Regions from separate parts of the Alishewanella maricola genome, predicted to be linked through region 2. Evidence: predicted binding sites of a transcription regulator. Region 2 holds the regulator's gene; the other holds the start of a gene.
What was found. Region 2 encodes FliA, which starts transcription of late flagellar genes. Its sites were predicted from a motif close to CTAAAGNTNNNNNNNNNNNNGCCGATA; they were not measured.
Positions count from the first base shown of each region.

Region 1: JAO78_RS04350 (DUF5610 domain-containing protein) is a predicted target of FliA. The motif match lies at 7,524-7,550, and genes of this name have one in related genera.

Region 1 covers NZ_JAEINI020000002.1:200,750-210,778, reverse strand. The annotation lists gene tnpA (IS200/IS605 family transposase) at 1-106, opposite strand, end outside; gene JAO78_RS04370 (RNA-guided endonuclease InsQ/TnpB family protein) at 139-1,500, shown strand; partial or broken gene JAO78_RS16750 (GAF domain-containing protein) at 1,539-1,934, shown strand; gene JAO78_RS04365 (putative bifunctional diguanylate cyclase/phosphodiesterase) at 1,947-3,293, shown strand; gene JAO78_RS04360 (tetratricopeptide repeat-containing diguanylate cyclase) at 3,363-5,438, opposite strand; gene paeA (polyamine export protein PaeA) at 5,598-6,893, shown strand; gene JAO78_RS04350 (DUF5610 domain-containing protein) at 6,908-7,489, opposite strand; gene JAO78_RS04345 (peptide MFS transporter) at 7,619-9,175, opposite strand; gene JAO78_RS04340 (MFS transporter) at 9,678-10,029, shown strand, end outside.
Region 2 covers NZ_JAEINI020000010.1:60,556-70,584, reverse strand. The annotation lists gene JAO78_RS13305 (chemotaxis protein CheW) at 1-240, opposite strand, end outside; gene JAO78_RS13300 (ParA family protein) at 242-1,018, opposite strand; gene JAO78_RS13295 (OmpA family protein) at 1,018-1,983, opposite strand; gene JAO78_RS13290 (flagellar motor protein) at 1,987-2,730, opposite strand; gene JAO78_RS13285 (protein-glutamate methylesterase/protein-glutamine glutaminase) at 2,723-3,883, opposite strand; gene JAO78_RS13280 (chemotaxis protein CheA) at 3,895-6,048, opposite strand; gene JAO78_RS13275 (protein phosphatase CheZ) at 6,064-6,816, opposite strand; gene cheY (chemotaxis response regulator CheY) at 6,843-7,226, opposite strand; gene JAO78_RS13265 (RNA polymerase sigma factor FliA) at 7,269-7,988, opposite strand; gene JAO78_RS13260 (MinD/ParA family protein) at 7,997-8,863, opposite strand; gene flhF (flagellar biosynthesis GTPase FlhF) at 8,856-10,029, opposite strand, start outside.

The DNA.
Region 1 (10,029 bases), on a different contig from region 2:
AATGCTTTAGCATCGTTCCAGTTAGTGCAGGCCGTCGATATTTCGACACAAATACCAAATGAATTAATTGTTTAGATTTACTTGCGCGGGTCGTTAGCCATGGTATATTACTGTTTATATATACAGTGCAGTTGATTTATGATAACAGGCATTAAATTTCAAGCAAAACCTACAAATGAGCAGGCGAAAACACTTGCTCAGTGGATGGGTTGTGCGAAATTTATCTGGAACGCGAAGTGCGATGAAGATCATTATTTACGTACCTATGCAACGAAATACCTAACTACTGGCACTTTCCCAAGAGTTGATCAGACTTATTCACAGTACAAGTCAAAATCGCTTTCGCCGTGGTTAAACGACTGCCCTAGCCAAATATTGCGTAACAGCGCAACAAATTGGTACAACACTTATCAGAAGTTCCTAAAGGGTATTTGTGGTAGACCAAAACACAAAAAACGCAGTAACCAAGGCAGTGTTCATCTGACCAGCGAACTATTTGAGCTTGAACAGATTAATGGTCAATGGCAACTAAAAATAGGCACCAAAAGCCGCAATATCGGTGTACTAAAGGTTAAGTTTCATCGTAAATTTGGCATACCAAAATCAATCTATATCAAGAGAAATCATAATCACTGGTCTGTATCATTCTGCTACGAAGACAATGCAACTGTTGATAACACGTTGGAAGATCACTTTAAGTACCTACAGCAATGCACCCGTACTGAGCTAGAGAGTAAAGTGATTGGTATTGATAGGGGTGTGGTGCGGCCAATTCAATTTGGTGATACGGTAATCAACTATACTGAGCAACAGCTAAAGAAAATCAAAGGGCATGAACGTCATTTACGCCAACTACAGCGAAAAATAGCACGTCAGCAAAAGGACTCGAACCGCAGAAGAAAGACGTTATACAGAGTCGCTAGAAAGAAAGCGCAGCAAGGCAATATACGTCATGACTTCTGCCACAAGGCCAGTCGGACTATAGTGAGCAGCACCAAATCCGTATTCGTCTTTGAGAACCTTAAAACAAAAAATATGACCCGTAGTGCTAAAGGCACTTCAGTAAAGCATGGTAAAAATGTCAGGCAGAAATCTGGACTCAATCGCAGTATACTGAGCATTGGTTGGCATAAAATACAATCCTTTAACGAATACAAAGCCGCTCGTGAGGGCAAGGCGGTGTTCTATGTGTCACCTCATCATACCAGTCTGGCGTGTGCTAATTGCGGCCACACGCATCCTGATAACCGACGCTCTCAATCTGAGTTTGTCTGTATTCAGTGTGGACATACTGACAATGCTGATGCGAATGCAAGCAGCAACATTAAGCAACGAGCAATTAATTTATTTTTAGACTCTGGAACGGAGTTATCTGCTAAAGGTGTTTTATCGCCTAAATCAGATATCGGGCGTGGAGCTATGCGTCAGACACAATATCTAAAAGGTGTTGTGCAGCGGGCGTCGAAACGTCAACAAAAGACGGTTGCGCTTGCTGCGTAATCAGAAGCTCGGTACTTTAGTGCCGAGTAGTTCACAAAGCTTTAGCCCGCATAGGCACGTTTTATGGCGCCGATCGTTGTTACGTATTTATGTTTAGTGTCGACTTAGTTACTGCAAGTAATACACATGAATGGTGTGCTTTGGGTGTGTCACCACAAAAATCATTTTTACAAAATTTAGCTTCAGCAGAGTTTGGTAGCTGGTTTTCTAGCTGGCAAGAAGGTGAGATCACGATTATTGCAGATATTTCTGTTTTAAATCACACGTCAAATGAATATCAATTGTTAGCCAGCCAAGGTATCAAATCGCTTTTGATGATCCCGTTACGTAGCAATACACGTTTAATCGGCATGTTTGGTATTGATATGGTGAAACAATTACAGGATTGGTCTGAGGCAGAAGTAGCTGGGTTAAGTCTGATTGCGGGTAATATTGGCGGTGCCTTATTGCGAAAAGAGGCTGAGGAAAAAGCGGAAAGTTTAGCGTTTTACGATACAGTAACCGGTTTGGCAAATCGGCAGTTAATGTTAGATCGGATCCATCAAGCCCAATTGCAAAGTAATCGTAATTTGTTTTATGTGGCTTTACTCTTTATTGATGTAGATGATTTTAAAACGCTTAATGATAGCCTAGGTTTTAGTAAAGGCGATGAACTACTCAAACTTATCGGCCAAGCACTGCAAGCAGTATTACCGCAGGGAGACACCATAGGGCGCTTTAGTGCAGATGAATTCTTAGTATTAAGCGAATTATTTACTGCCGACCGCAATAAAGCAGTGCAGGCGGTAACGGAATTAGCAGCGCGTTTACAGCACGCACTTCTTTTTAATCAAGATTTAATGTCGCTCAGAGAAAAAAACACCATCAGTATTGGTTGCACTTTGTTTTTGGGCGGGCAGCATGATACGGATGTTCTTATTACACAGGCCGATCTGGCCACTTACCAAGTAAAGCAAGCAGGCGGTAATGGCCTGAGTTTTTTTGATATCACGTTACAGGATCAAGCTTACCAGCGGTTAACTTTAGCTCAGGAATTGCAGCAAGCATTAAATGAAGAACAGTTTGAATTGTTTTATCAGCCACAGTTAGTTCACCCGGGCGTCGTGTTGGGGGCAGAAGTACTGTTACGCTGGCGTCATCCAGAACGCGGCTTACTTAGCCCAGATGCGTTTATTCGTTTTGCTGAAGAAACCGGCTTGATTGTGGAAATGGGTGAGTACGTGCTTTTTCATGCCTGTAAACAGTTGGCAATTTGGCAGCAAACGCCCAGCACAGCACGTTTAGAACTGTCGGTAAATATTAGTGCTAAGCAATTAAAACAAGCTAACTTTTCAGATAAAGTGCTCGACATTATAAAACACACTGCTATTGATGCGTCGGCGCTGAAGCTAGAACTCACAGAAAGTGTGTTGGTAGAAGATTTTGAAAATATTGTAAGTGTTATGCAGATTTTGCAAGCCAAGGGGATCCGTTTTTCTTTGGATGATTTTGGTACAGGGTATTCTTCGTTAGTCTATTTAAAGCGTTTGCCCTTATATCAATTGAAAGTTGACCGTAGTTTTGTTGCCGATTTACTAACAGATGAAAATGATCAGGCTATTGCAAAGATGATCATTTTATTAGGCCAAACCTTAGGATTAGAAGTAATGGCTGAAGGGGTAGAGACGGTGGAGCAGTTAAAAATTTTGTACAAGTTGGGATGTTATCATTACCAAGGTTACTATTTTTCTAAACCATTACCGCTAAACGAATTTGAGCATTATTTGGTAAAAGCGAGTGGAGGGTTAATTTAGCTTTCGAAAAATCAACAAAAGCCTTTAACTCAATTGGTCAATTAGGCTCATAGTGCTAACTAACCTTTTTTAACCATGAATAGTATGAAGTTTAATCATGTCTTCTTGTATCGCACCATTAAGATCTGATTGTAAATGCGGCTCTGCATCGGCAAACGGTACTTGCAATTCGTCAATCAGGTTGATTTGGTTACGGCCATTCAACTTACTTAAGTAAAGGGCCATGTCGGCAACTTGTAATACTCTTTCCCAATTAAATTGATGCTCAGGTACTTGTGAAAACGGTAAGCGAATAAAGCCACCGCTAATCGTTACGGGGATCTCATTGCCTTCGTATACCACGGGTAGGGCGCTGACCACTTGCAGTACCTGTTGGCAGAGTTGATCAATTTCTTCTTGCTCTAAACGCTGAATAACAATTAAAAACTCTTCACCGCCCCAGCGGATCAACAGCTCGTTCTCATCAGTTAAGGCCAATAAGCGTCGACTTAAATCAATCAGCACGGCATCACCTGCCGCATGGCCATAGTTATCGTTAATTTGCTTGAAAAAGTCGATATCTAACAATAAGAGTGCGCAAGCTTCCGGCTGGCTACTTTTATGGCGTTGCGCCATTTTATCTTGCATAGCACGACGATTAAATAAGCCGGTTAAAGGATCGCGTAAAGACTGATATTCCAGTTGTTTGTTAACTTCTTTTAAGCGTAAATTAGAGCGTTGTACTTTGCGATATAAATTAACCAACAACAACGCCGCTAAGCCCATAATAAAAATAAACAAAAGGGTAATGGTTTGCTGCAGTTGTTTATTTTTAAGCAGCTCTTCTTGCAGTTCGTTTTGTTGCTGTAAGATAGTGATTTGCTGTGTTTGAGATTTGAGTTCATAGCGAGATAACAAATCACGTGTAATTTTTTCACTGGACGCTGCGGCAATTTCTTCACGAAGTTGCATTTGCCACTCAAGGGTTTCGGCTAGTTTTGGATAGTCTTTAAGCGATTTATAGGCTTTAGCAAACCACCCAAGTAGGTCTTCTAGTTCAGTTTTACTATCGCGTTGCTGGTAAAAAGCAAAAGCATTTTGCATTTTGGTCAGGCCTGATTCGGCGTCACCTAAAAGTACTTCTAAATAACCGATGTTAAAGTTAATAAGGTTAACGTTTTCTGTATCTTTTAATGCTAGCGCTTCAGTTAATGCTTCTTCTAGAATATTTTTTGCTGCTGGATAATTTTGTTGCTCGATGTACACCGAACCAAGGTTGTTCATGAAGGTAAGCACGAGACTCTGCTGTTTTTGAGCTCGGGCGCGGGCTAAGCCTTTGAGATTTACTTCCACAGCTGCGGTATAATCTTTTTGTCCCGCCATGACAAAACCAAGCGATAAAAATAGGTCAGGTAGAAGTTGATCTTGTTTATAGCGTAACAAATCTTGATAAACTTCTTCTAACAAGCTTCGTGCACGTTGCCAATCTTTTAAATCGGTATGCACAATTGCAATCTGTTGTCTTAATGAGGTGCTACGAACTAAAGTTCTGCTGTCGTTTGTTGTATTTAAGGCATCAAGTGCTTGCTCATAATGTTTTAACGCCTTTTCGTATTGTGTGTCTTGTCTAAATAGTCTACCTAGTAGGGCGTTTATCCAATATTTAACTCGGGGGTTTTCAACGTCTGTGAGTATACCGGCCAATATTTCAGCATTAATATAGGCCTGATTACTTTGATTGCGAAAAGATAGCACTTCGAGTTCTGCAGCCATAATTTCTGCAATGGCGTTAACTGATTTAGTGATATTTTTAATTTCTGCCAGAGTCGCTAAAATATCATCTACAGCAGAAGGGTTTGCTTGATATAAATGAGCAAATAGCTGGTAAGTTAGTGCTCTAACGGTGCTCTCGGGTGTATTGTCTTCAGCCAGATTCTTAGGAAGGCGGTCGATGATACTTTGTAGTTTTAGATTTGCTTGCTCGGGGTCAACTAGCGTTAACGTTAAATAATCGTCTAATGCTTGCTCAACTGAAGCATCGCGCATAGCTTGAGACTTAACTTGTTGCGTTTCATTAACAACATGCTCCTGCGCCACAGCCCAATTAGGTAGCAGCGATATTGCCAGAGTAAAAACAAGAACAACTAAACACTTAGTTAATGACATTATTTTTATGAAACCAAATTTAACTTAAATTTTATTCTATAGTTTTAACTAAGATTGCATAATAAGTCCACTTTAAAAAAATATACTTATAAATCAGGTATAATTTAAATAGTTCAGCATAATGCTTAATAAAGGCGAAATCACGAGAATGGATTTATTATGAGTGCTTTAGAATACCTTATTATCATGTCTACATTAGTTGCCACCAGCGCCTTTTTTTCTGTTTCTGAAATTTCTTTAGCCGCCTCGCGCAAAATGCGTTTGCGTTTATTAGCGACTGAGGGCGATGTTCGCGCAGAGAAAATTTTAGCGCTGCAAGATCATCCGGGGAATTTTTTTACGGTAGTGCAAATTGGTCTTAATGCCGTGGCGATACTCGGCGGTATTTTAGGTGAATCGGCTTTTACACCTTATTTTGCCAATCTGCTCGGTTTGTTTAGCCACGAAACTTGGGTTCAACCTGCGGCCTTTGGTTTGTCCGTGTTCTTTGTCACGTCATTATTTATTTTGTTCGCCGATTTAATGCCTAAACGCTTAGCCATGATTGCCCCCGAGCAAATTGCGCTGCGCATTGTCGCCCCCATGCTATTACTAATTATGCTGCTTAAACCCTTAGTGTGGTTGTTTAACGGTTTAGCCAATTGGTGTTTTAGTATGCTTAAAATACCGACATTGCGTAAAGATGATATTACCCCCGATGATATTATGGCGATGATGGATGCCGGTGCGCAGGCCGGTGTGTTACAAGAGCATGAGCATCAGTTACTAGAAAATGTGTTTGATATGGAATCGCGCACGGTAACCTCTGCCATGACGGCGCGCGAAAGCTTAATCTTTTTCACCAAAGACGAAGCGCAAGAGAGCATTAAAGCCAAAATTGCAGAGCACCCTCATGCAAAGTTTTTAGTGTGTGCAGGCTTGTTAGATCAAGTGATTGGCTATGTGGATACCCGTGATATTTTAATGCAGGTATTACACGATCAGCCTATTTCTTTGCAAAAAGACGGCATTGTGCGCACGCCATTAATTATCCCGGATACCTTGTCTTTATATGAGGTGTTAGAACACTTTAAATCGGCGGGTATCGATTTTGCCATCATCTTAAATGAGTACGCGATGGTGGTGGGTATTATCACTTTAAAAGACGTGATGAGTATTGTGATGGGCGAGTTGGTTAATTCAGAAGAAGAGCAGATTGTTGCGCGTGATAGCAATTCATGGTTAGTTGAAGGCTTAACGCCACTGGCGGATGTGATGCGGGTATTGGAAATACCGCGTTTTCCGAATGCCGAAAACTACGAAACCATTGCAGGTTTTATGATGTACACCCTGAAGAAAATTCCGAAACGCACCGACTTTGTGCTGCATGCTGGCTATAAATTTGAAGTGGTTGATATCGACAGCTATAAAATTGACCAATTATTGGTCACTCGTATCGAGCCTGTTGCGGAATAAGCGCTTAATGTTGGTTATGGGGTTTTTGTCGAAGGCTCACTTTTAGCCGTTTCGGCTTGTTGCTCATAGCTTGCCATCAGTTTTTCACGAAAGTTTTGTAGGCCTTTCATCACCATATCGTAGGTGCTAGCGACACCTGTTTCGACATCACCTTCAAACACTTTTAACCCGGTTAAGATGGCTTTTGCATCGCTAAAACCTTGCTCAATGCCTTTGCCGATGGTTCCCATAAAATCATCTAATTGCTTTACGCTGTCTTCAGACGGTTTTTGTTGTTTGTAAATGTTAAATAAACTGGTGGCAAAGCTAACAATACGCTCGGCGGTGGCCTCGGGCGAGGTATCAATGCCAGACTCATAGATTTTTTTGCTGGCGTTTTTACCTAAGGTTGGCTCTAGCGCCTCGTTAATGCCTTCGAGTGCTGTTTTGTAAAGCAGGCTGAGGGTGTTGTTATTACTTTGCAGCGCGACTTTTTCACTGGCCGCTAAAATAGCGGCATTTTGTTGTTGTTTGCTCAGTTTCTCTGGGATCACAGCAGCGTTATTAGCATTGCTACGTAGCGGACTTACCATGCTGTCTGTTTTAATGCTACTCATCAGTGATCCCTAGATCCATTTTCAATTAACGTTGTAGCGGCCGCTACAGCAATAACTTTAGCCGTAAATCCATAAAAAAACACCTCGGCCAGTAGACCGAGGTGTTTGAGGGTAAAGAAGTGTTAAAGATTATTGAATGCCGTGCATGCGTTTTTTCAGTAGCGGGCTGATAACCAACATAAAAATACCTGCAGCGATACCAAAGTAACATAAGAAGGTAAACAGCTCAGTGTAGGCTGCTAAGGCAGCGCCAACATCGGCGACTTCACCACTGGGGGTTTCAATGGCGGCCAGTTTAGCTAATTGCGTTGCCAGTAATTCTGAGTATGCGGTGGCCAAGAACCACGCGCCCATCATCACACCTACCACTTTGTGGACAGCTAATTTGGTAACTGCTGATAAGCCCACTGGGGATAAGCACAATTCGCCCATGGTATGCAGCATATAAGCTAGCACCATCCAACCGGCACTGACTAAGCCCGCTTCATTCGGAAATTGTGCACCAATGACTAAGGCTCCAAAGCCTAAACCCGCTTGCATAATACCCAGTGCAAATTTAACTGGCGTACTCGGTTCAAGTTTACGTTTGTTAAGTGCCACCCACAGCCAAGCAAAAATAGGCGCTAGGGTAATAATAAATAAGGGATTTAACGCACCGTATTGACCAGCGGTAGTTTCAAAACCGAAAACTGTTCGATCCATTACTCGATCGGCAAACAAGGTCATGGATGAAGCAGATTGTTCAAACAAGGCCCAGAACACCACTGTAGAGAAGGTTAAGATGATCAGCACTAACATGCGATCACGCTCTTCTTTGTTGCATTGCGTTACCATAAACCAGATCACGCCGGCTAAAACTAAGAACGATAAACCTAATAACGCAGAGTGAACGATAGGGTTGTATTGTACTAATTGCCAAACAACAAACAGGGCAGGGATGGTTGCTAGGTAAATCAGCCATTCACGATCGACAAAAGCAAATACCTTTTGTTTTAATCGCACGGGGTCATTGGGCTCGGCATAACCATACAGGTATTTTTGACCAGCTAAGAACACAATTAAGCCTAGTACCATACCGATACCGGCTAAACCAAAACCCCAGCCCCAACCGAATTTTTCACCGATATAGGTAACCAATAAGGTGGCAATAAATGAGCCGGTATTGATACCCATGTAAAAGATGGTGAAGCCAGAATCGCGGCGGGCATCATCTTTACCGTACAATTGGCCAACGATAGTAGAAATGTTTGGCTTTAAAAACCCCACACCCATGATGATTAAGGCTAACGAAAAGTAGAACACTTGAATTGCGCCGGTATCTTGTACCACCACATCGTTTTCGACATAGGCTTGGAAGCCTTCGTAGGCAAGGCCTAAGTGACCTAAACACAACAAAATGGCACCAAAGGTAACGGCTTTGCGCATTCCTAAATAACGGTCAGCGAGCATGCCGCCGATCACGGGCATGGCATACACCAAACCGGCATAGCTACCTAATACATCTAAGCCGCCGGCGTCACTGAATAGGTGATATTTTGTTAAATATAACAACAGCAAATATTTCATGCCGTAAAACGAAAAGCGTTCCCACATTTCAGTTAAAAAGCATACATAAAGCCCGACCGGATGGCCGAAAAATTGTGGCTGAGTTTGATGGTTGCCCAGCGCAGTGGATTGAGAATTCATGGAGTCCCCGGGTAATGAATTATTATTATTGTCTGCTTTTATGCAGTTCGCACTCGATTATGCCGCTATCACAACGTTTTGTCATCCTCGGTACAAGCATTTACTTCATCGCTCCTATAATCTCCGCCGCAAGCTGGTCATACCACACTCCGGTACAGGTCGGGCCTCACTCAGAGACAGGTCATACCACACTCCGGTACAGGTCGGGCCTCACTCAGAGACAGGTCATACCACACTCCGGTACAGGTCGGGCCTCACTCAGAGACAGGTCTTACCACACTCCGGTACAGGTCGGGCCTCACTCAGAGACAGGTCATACCACACTCCGGTACTGGTCGGGCCTTACTCAGAGACAGGTCTTACCACACTCCGGTACTGGTCATACCTTACTCAGAGACGTTTTGTTGGGGGAGGGAGTTTTATTGTGATTAGTTGGTCAGTTGGTTTGTTCGCGGTTGGCGATCCGTTACAATAACCGCAAGTAGTTAACTGAGCATGGTCAGTGATCGAATATAAATCTGCCGCCTATTACCGCAGTGTTGCAGCACTTTGTTTAGCCGCCGTGGCGGTATTCGCTAATTTGCATTTAATGCAGCCGTTGTTGCCGGAAATAAGCCGTCAATTTGCGTTAACGCCGCTACAAGCCAGTATTAGCTATACCTTAGCGACGCTCTGTTTGGGCCTGTCGCTGCTGGTGTATGCCGCTTTATCGGATGCTTGGGGGCGTAAAACCCTTTTGTTAATAACCTTAGTTGGTATGAGCGTGAGTACCTTGCTACTCACGCAAGTGCAAAGTTTCAGTAGTCTAGTGTTACTTCGGGCAATACAAGGCTGTTGTTTGGGGGGCTTGCCGG
Region 2 (10,029 bases):
GTGCTGCACGGCCAGTTTGGCCGGTGCTAAAACGGGTTCAACCGGCGTTTTTACAATAACCGCGGCGGCTGGGGCAGCCACGGGCTTCGCAGTAACAGCTTGCGCTAATAATGTGTTTAATTCAGCACGTTGTTTTTCCGCAACAGCGCTGACGGCGACCTCAGCGCGATCATCGTCTTCGGTTAGTAAAGAATCTAAATAGCCTTGAATCACTTTTTGACTGGCAATTAACTGGCTCATATTAAGCCTCCGGCGTTAATTGCAGCAAATAAGTCAGCAACGTATTGTAAGCAAATACACCACGAGCATTGCTGGCAAACATATGCGGGGGCGTTTGTGCTAACGACGCATCGCGAAACTTCGTATCAATAGGCACCACAGAAGACCACACCTGATCCTGATACGTCTCTTTTAACGCTTTATAAGCTTCTAGCGAGGCTCGAGTACGTTTGTCGTACATAGTGGCAATTATAGTATAAGATAAAGCTTGTTTAGAGCCGCGCATTAACGCCATGGTCGCAATCATACGCTCTAAACCTTTCAGTGCCAAAAACTCGGTTTGTACCGGTATTAACACGCGCTGACATGCCGCCAGCGCATTGACCATTAAAACCCCCATCACCGGGGGGCAATCAATCAATACATAGTCGTAATCGGCGTCAATTAACTGTAAGGCTTTTTTCAGTAATAAGCCCATCCCCCCTTTATTGCCCATGGCGCGATCGAGAGTCGCTAACGACATGGATGCGGGCAGAATATCTAAACCTTCAGCCTGAGTCGGGCAGAGCGATTGTAATATTTCTTCACGGGTAATCTGTTTACCGCGCATAAAAATATCAAACACACTCACTTCTAGCTCTTCGGCATCAATACCAAAATAATAGGTTAAAGAAGCATGGGGATCGGTATCGACTAACAGCACACGATGACCGCGCTCGGCCAACAAGCCACCAAGCGTCACTGTGGTGGTGGTTTTACCTACTCCACCTTTTTGATTTGCGACTGTCCAAATAACCACTATTTAGGATCCTGTCCTTGCGGCACGGCGTCAGGGTTTTCCTGACGCGTTGTAATACGTATCCCGCCCCCAGGTAAAGCAATAACTTGAATAGAACCATCTTCTTGAGTGACTTGACGCAGTTGCTGCTCTAAGGCGGCATCTGCTTCTGGGCTTAGCTGCTCGGGCCGATAACCATAACGAGAAATGGCAATCACCACTTTACGATTTTCAGCCCGACCGCTGGCGGTACTGTTATCGGCACTGGGATAATACTGACCGAAGCCTTCAATTGCCATACGATGCGATGGCGTACCAGACTCTTCTAATAAGCGTAGCACTGAAGTGGCACGTGCAACGGATAATTCCCAATTAGATGAAAACACTTCATTACGGATAGGAATATTATCAGTATAGCCTCTGACTCTTAAAAAGTTATTGATTGGATTAATGATTTTGCCAATTTCTTTTAACAAAGTACGGGCTGACTCTGTTGCAGTGGCGCTGCCTGACGCAAATAATAACCCGCTGTTTAGTTCGATCACCAACCAATCTTCATCTTGCCTAAGTTTAGCGACTCCTTGTTCAATTAAATTACTTAGCGCCTGTGTCAACTCTTGCTCTATGGATTGTAAGGCGCTGCCTAAAAAGCGTTGTCTGACATCAGATAAGGTCGCTGAGTCGGCAACCAGTTCCGGCCCTTGCGCCGGTTCAAGGGAAGTGCCGTACAATGGAAAATCACTTTGTTTATTGCTTAACGGTAATAAGGTTTCACCGGTGGCGGCGGTTTGGTCTTTGACCGTTTTATCAAACACTTTGGTAATAGAATCGGTGAGTACACTAAACTCTTCATTTTTGACTAAAGATAACGCATAAAGCACAACAAATAAGGCAAACATTAAAGTCATGTAGTCAGCATAGGACACCAGCCAACGATCAAGATCTTCGCGTTCAGTTTGTTGCTGAGAACCTCGATGTCGATACATACATTAACCTGGTCGATAGGCGGCAAGTTTCCGCTCAATAGTCCGCGGATTTTGCCCTTGGGCAATAGACACTAAGCCTTCAATAATCAACTCGTGATAAAGACTTTGTTGCTGAACTAAGTTTTTTAATTTGTTCCCTAAAGGAATAAATACAAGGTTCGCGAAACCAACGCCATAAATGGTGGCTACAAAAGCAGTGGCGATGCCCAAACCGAGCCTATCAGGATCACTGATATGACTCATTGCTTGAATAAGCCCCAATACCGCGCCAATAATACCGATAGTCGGGCTGTAACCACCCATCGCTTCAAAAATACGCGCGCCACGCAGTAAACGTTCGCGAGTCAAACTTAATTCAGCATCTAAGGTGCTTTGTAAGGTGTCGGCTTCTGCACCATCAACTAACAAGTTTAAACCACGATGTAAAAACGGATCGGATTCTTCTAGTGCTGCCGATTCCAATGACAAAAAGCCATTAGCACGCGCTGAATTTCCCCACTCAACAATCCGGTTCATGGTTTGTTGTACAGGTAGCGCCCGGGGTAAAAAAGCCCATGGCAGCATAGATAAGCCCAAGCGAAATTGTTGAAATGGGGTTTGCAACATTACTGCCCCCAGCGTGCCACCAAATACAATAATAAACGCCGGTAAATGCATTAAGGTACTGAGGGTACCGCCTTCTAAAACAAAGCCGCCAGCAACCGCTACTACCGCCAGTATAAAGCCAATAAACGCCAACTTATCCATGCTTTAGTTCCGTCAATATTCTTGCAGCCACATCAGCTAAAGGCACTTCCGCATCCATTAATCCTGCTGCTGCAATCGCTTGCGGCATCCCATAGACAACACAACTGGCTTCATCTTGCGCCCAAATGGTTGCGCCCTGCTGTTTCAGCATACGTGCACCTTCGCGACCATCAGACCCCATACCGGTTAATACAATCGCCAGCACTTTTTGCTGAAACACCCTTGCGGCAGTAGCAAAGGTGACATCCACACTGGGTTTAAAATTAATTCGCGGGGAATCATCATCTTTGATTTTTAAACGCGCTTGGCTTTCATTGCCATCCACCAACATTTGTTTGCCGCCGGGCGCTAAATAAGCCACACCTGGGCGCAACAGTTCATTGTCTTCGGCTTCTTTAATTTCAATTTCTGCCAACGAGTTTAATCGCTGCGCAAAAGCGCCGGTAAAAGCCGCAGGCATATGCTGAATTAGGATAATCGGTAACGGGAAGTTAGCGGGTAACGCCGTTAAAATACGTTGTAAAGCAACGGGACCACCGGTAGAGGTACCAATGGCAACCAGTTTGTATTCTTTACCACTGCTTTGGGCCACGGCAGAGCTGCGTGGGGTTAATGTAGGCCGTGGCATGGCACTGCGAGCCGCGAGGCTGCGACTGGCATCAGCTAATGGCCGCGTTGTTACATCGGCGGTGCGCGTCGTTGGCATAGCAGTTTTTGCTAACGGAGAGTGTGCGAATGTACTGCGACCTAGGGGGCGACGTCTTGCAACCGCTTTAACGCGATCGCGTAACACATCGATAGCTTCTTGCTTATCGCGGGCAATATCTTCAAATTTTTTCGGTAAGAAATCGACAGCCCCTGCTTCTAGCGCGTCTAAGGTCGCTTTCGCGCCTTCATGTGTTAGCGAAGAAAACATTAAAATAGGGATACGCTGAGTTTTCAGTATTTCGCGAACCGCAGAGATACCGTCTAATACGGGCATCTCGATATCCATGGTGATCACATCCGGTTTTAACGCTAATGCTTTCGCTATGGCTTCCTGCCCATTATTGGCAGTATCAATCACCTCTAACTCGGCATCAGCCGATAACATTTCGGTTAATCGGCGGCGGAAAAAACTTGAGTCATCAACGATTAATACCCTAATAGTCATGCAATACTCACTTAACCACGTAGCGTTTTAAAGCGCTCGAATTTTATTTTTGACTTTTTAGCATAATGCTTAAGCAGGTTTGGCACGTCTAAAATCAAGGCGATACCACCATCAGAAGTTATGGTAGCACCAGCCATGCCAGGTGTACCTTGTAATAAAGCATCAAGCGCTTTGATCACCACTTCTTCTTGGCCAATCAGTTGATCAACCACAAAACCTACCTGCTGCTGGCCGATTTGCACGATCACAACATGACCTTGTTCGCGGCGCAGCTTTTTATCAGAGCCTTTGACCAACCAATGTTCGAGGTAAAACAAGGGTATGGCTCTGTTGCGCACCACGATGGTTAACTGGCCATCAACAATATTCGTTTTTGCTAGATCTAGATGAAAGATTTCATTGACACCGGCTAAAGGTAAAGCGAAGGTTTGTTTACCTACCACCACCATTAAGGTTGGCAAAATAGCTAAGGTTAACGGCACCTTGATTTCTAGCGTAGTGCCTTCACCCAATTTCGAACTAATATGCACGGTACCGTTCAGTTGAGTGATCTTGGTTTTCACCACATCCATGCCGACACCGCGACCAGATATATCTGAAATCTGCTCTTTAGTTGAAAAGCCGGGTGCAAAAATCAAATTAAAGGCATCGGTATCCGACATTCTGGCGGCCGCATCGGTATCAATAACACCGCGTTTAATGGCTATACCTTTGAGTTTTTCTGGATCCATACCGGCACCATCATCTTGAATGGTCAACAGAATATGGTCCCCAGCTTGGGTAGCCGCTAATTTCACAATACCGGTCCGTGCCTTACCTGCAGCTGCACGGACATCAGGCATTTCAATCCCGTGGTCAACCGAGTTGCGCACCAAATGCACTAACGGATCGGCTAAGGCTTCCACCAAGTTTTTATCTAAATCGGTTTCTTCACCTTCAAGGATTAGATCGATATCTTTTTTCAAAGAGCGTGCTAAATCACGCACCACACGAGGGAAACGACCAAACACCTTCTTAATGGGCTGCATGCGCGTTTTCATCACCGCACCTTGAATATCCGCAGTGACCACGTCAAGGTTGGCAATCGCCTTAGTCATTTCTTCGTTTTGCGTTGAGCTGGATAAGCTTACCAAACGATTGCGCACCAACACTAATTCACCAACCATATTCATGATTTGATCTAGGCGTTTAGTATCGACTCGTACCGTTGTTTCAGCGGCAGCGGCAGCTGCAGCCGGCGGTGCGCCTTTATCCGCTGGCGTTGCCACAACTGGTGCAGCCGTTGCGGCAGGCGTTTGCGGTGTTGTTACCGGTGCAGGTGGAACTGGACGCTCCGTAGCTTTAGCCGCCGGGGGTGTCACTGGCGCTTTGCCTTTGCCATGCAATTGATCTAATAAGGCTTCAAACTCGTCGTCAGTAATTTCGTCATCTTTTGGCGCAGCAGCTTTTGGCTTGACGGGTTCAGCTTCTGCAGGAGCTTTAGCTGGAGTGTCGGTGTTAAAACTGCCTTTACCATGTAACTGGTCTAACAGGTTTTCAAATTCGTCATCGGTAATGTCATCAGACATATCAGCGCCAAGATCAGCACTCGTTTTCGCAGTAGGCGCACTATCACGACCAGGGGCACCGCTGCCATGCAGCTCATCAAGCATACGCTCGAATTCTGCTTCAGAAATACTGTCGATATCACCCGCATCTTCAATTTCTGCAGCCGCTTGAGCCGTTGCGGCTGGCGGCGCTGACACTACTGGCGCTTCAGCGACCGGATCTGCAGCGGCAGGTTCACTGTAGTGATGCAGTGCCGCTAATAAATCAGCCGCCGCTGGCGTTAACGGTTGCCGACCTTTGACTTCGGTAAACATACTGTTGACCGAATCGAGCGCTTGCAAGATCACGTCCATCAATTCTGGCGTTACCGAGCGTTTGCCTGTTCGTAAAATATCAAATACGTTTTCCGCGCCATGGCAGACATCAACTAATTCGGTTAGCGATAAAAACCCCGCCCCGCCCTTCACCGTGTGAAAACCACGGAAAATCGCATTAAGTAGCGGCGCGTCATCTGGGTTATTTTCTAACTCAACTAACTGTTCTTGCAGCAACTCCAAAATTTCACCGGCTTCTACCAGAAAATCCTGAAGAATATCCTCGTCCATATCAAAGCTCATCTGCAGACACCTCAGTTAAAACCCTAAGCTAGACAGTAAGTCGTCGACATCGTCCTGACCATTTACTACATCTGCACGCTCAGCGGCATCAATAATCGGACCTTCGGCAGCAACCAACGTTTTAGTTTTACTTTTTGCGGGTTGTTGTTCCAGAAATTGCGAACTGGATTTACCAAAAGCAGTAACAAGACCGATAAGGCTTTCTTCGACTTCTCGTACTAGTTCAATCACACGGCGAAGAATTTGCCCAGTAAGATCTTGAAAATCTTGCGCCATCAAAACGTCAGTTAACAAGCTGTTTAGACGTAATGATTCGCTCGAGGTTTTTTGTAAAAAACCATCAATATTATGACAAAGCGCTTTAAATTCAGCTAAGGGCAAATCGCGCTGCATCAACTTTTGCCATTGCGGCATTAATTGCCCAAGTTGTTTAGTGATCTCATCGGCAATCGGTAAACAAGATTCTACGGCATCCATGGTACGGTTAGCGGCTTGCTCTGTCATATCAATAACATGGTTTAAGCGCTTTTTCGCATCAGGAATATCTTCTTGCAATATATTGCTAAGAGCTGGATCAAATCGAAAGTTTTTTAAGGAATCGTGCAGTTGTCGGGTAATTTTACCGACCTCAGCAAATAGCTCAGATGAGCCAGGCGTACCTAGCTGTTGCACCAGTTGATTAGCAACTTCTTGCTCACCAATCTCCAGTAGCTGAACGAGTTCTTTTGCTTGTTCAAGCGTAATTAATGGGACCTTAGTCACAGGCATGGCTTTACTCCTTGGCAAGAAACGGTTTAACCGATCCGCTCAAATACTTTCGCCAGCTTTTCCTGTAAGGTTGCAGCAGTAAAAGGTTTGACGATGTAACCATTAACGCCAGCTTGAGCTGCCGCGATGATTTGTTCTTTTTTAGCTTCAGCCGTTACCATCATCACCGGAATGTGCTTCAGCTTAGCATCGGCTCGAATTGCTCTTAGCAAATCGATACCTTGCATACCCGGCATATTCCAATCTGTGACCACGAAGTCAAAATCTCCGCCTTGTAACATAGGTAAAGCCGTGCTGCCATCATCTGCTTCTGAAATATTTGTAAAGCCTAGATCGCGCAACAGATTTTTGATGATGCGTCTCATAGTAGAAAAGTCATCTACCACAAGGATTTTCATATTTTTATTCAAAGTCCCCTCCGAAGAGAAAGTCATCCAGATAATATGGATGCATTACAACCAAGCCTGCATTCGGCCTTTTAAACGCACCAATGCCTGACTATGAATCTGACTGATACGAGACTCGCTAACATCCAGCACCGCCCCGATCTCTTTTAAGTTTAGTTCTTCATTATAATAAAGCGACAGCACTAACGCTTCTCGCTCTGGTAAACTGCTGATGGTTTTGGCAAGTGCATCGTTAAAGGCGCTGTTAGCTTGATGCTGATATAACTGATCGGTATCGCTATCATCAGCAGTGACCAACACGTCTTCAGAAATACCAAGGTCTTCAATACCAATAATTCGACCCGAGCTAACATCACTAAGCATATGATGATATTCATCTAATGAGATAGCAAGTTTTTCTGCGACTTCATAATCTTTTACGTCACGGCCCAACTCAGCTTCTAGCTCGGCGATGGTGTCGGCAATTAAACGGGAATTACGATGCACTGAACGCGGCGTCCAATCGCCGCGACGAATTTCGTCTAGCATGGCGCCGCGAATACGAATGCCTGCAAAGGTTTCAAAACTCGCGCCTTTGCTACCATCGAAATTTTTCGCAGCTTCAATTAAACCGATCATCCCAGATTGAATTAAGTCATCGACTTGCACACTGGCCGGCAAACGGGCCAATAAGTGATAGGCAATACGTTTGACCAGCGGAGCTTGTCGCTCCACTAACTGTTGCATGTGGTCTACGCCACCATAAGCGGCAAGCTTACTGTTCACAGAACCCCCTAATCAGACTGTGGCTGTACTAACTGCTCCAGAAAAAACTCCAGATGCCCAGATGCACTGCCTGGCAACGGCCATTTCACGGCTTTAAGCGCTAAGGTTTTAATTGCCATACTCGCCGGTGTTGTTGGGAAGGCTTCAATAAAAGCTTTCTGTTTGCGCGCAGCTTTGCGCACGTTTTCATCCTGTGGCACGGTGGCCACTAATTCTAAACTGACATCAAGAAATCGATCAGTGACACGAGTCAGTTTAGCAAATAATTCTTGGCCTTCTTTTAGGCTGCGCACCATATTCGCTACAATTTTAAATTTATCGACGCCATGGTCGCGACTTAAAATCTTCATTAAAGCATAAGCATCGGTAATGGAAGAGGGTTCATCACATACGACCATTAAGACATCTTGCGAGGCACGAGAGAAACTAAGCACCATATCGGAGATACCCGCGGCGGTATCAACTAGTAACACATCAATAGGTGTGTGTAATTCACTGAAGGCACGAATTAAACTAGCATGTTCTACCGGAGAAAGCTCCGTCATATTTTGACTACCGGAGGTGGCAGGCACAATTTTAATACCGTAAGGCCCCTCTACTAAAATATCGTCTAAAGTAGCCGATCCAGCAAGGACATGGGATAAATTTTTATCGACGCGCAAACCCAACATCACGTCGCAATTGGCTAAACCGAGATCGGCATCAAGTACTAAAACCTTTTTCCCCAGCTGGGCCAGCGCCATAGCCAGATTCAATGTAACGTTGGTTTTACCCACGCCACCTTTACCGCCGGTTATGGAAATCACTTTTACCATCTGTTTCTTCATTTTTCTAAGGCCACTGGCTTGATCATCGGCTAATACATCTTTAGGCATAGGCAACTGCTACCTGCGTTGTGTCGTCTTGATACCATTGATGGCGGTTATCACTGTGTTGTTGACGTAACTGCTCCGCTTCTTTTACTAAATCGGCCGCGTCAGCAATCCGAATATCTTCTGGCACACGTTGGCCATGTGTTAGGTAACTGACCGGCAAGGCATTTTGTAATGCCACATTGATCACTTCACCTAAACTTAAACATTCATCCAATTTGGTGAAAATACAACCTGATAAGCCAATGCGTTTAAATTGTTGCACACTTTCTTGCATCACGCGCGCCTGAGCTGTGGCTGACAATACCAGATAACTTTTTATTTTAACACGAGAATTATGGACCAATGACGCAAGTTTCTCGGCTAAACGCACATCGCGTTGACTCATGCCGGCAGTATCAATTAAGACCAGTTTACGCTGTTGTAGCTGATTCAACAATATCGCCAGCTCTTCGCTATCTTTCGCCTGTTTAACTGGGCAACCGATAATGCGGCCAAATGTCGCCAGTTGTTCAAAAGCACCAATCCGAAAACAATCTGTGGTAATTAAAGCCACTTGATCAACACCGTGTCGTTTGGCAAAACCCGCGGCAAGTTTGGCTACGGTGGTGGTTTTACCTACACCTGTTGGGCCGACTAAGGCAATAACCCCGCCTCGACGCAAAATATCATCATTTGTGGTATTTAACTGCCCTGTGAGTAATTCTAGCGCAGTATTCCATGCAGCAGCGGCATTTAAATCATCGGGCATGAAACAGGCTAACTGATCAGCGATTTGCTCAGACAAGCCCATTTGTTGCAAATTTTCAATCACAAGTGCCCGCACGGGCTCGCGCCGAGCTAAATCTTGCCACATTAAACCCGAGACTTGATGCTGCAGTAATTGTCGCATCGACAGCATCTCAGTTTGCATTTGTGCGAACTGTTGCTGCATTAATTGTGCTTGAGCTTGCTGGGCTTGACTAATTTCTTGCCATTGTGCTGACTGAGCTTGAGTATTGCCAGAATTTTGACGTTCAAATTGTGGGGCTTTTTGTAACGCGGGCTCAGCAACCTTTTGCTTGGTTAGTGCCGCTGCGGGGGCTTGCGGCTCCCGACCTTGTTGCTTAATCATTTGTCTGGCGAGTAAGGCGCGTAATGAATCTGCTGGATCCGCTTCTGGCTCGTCA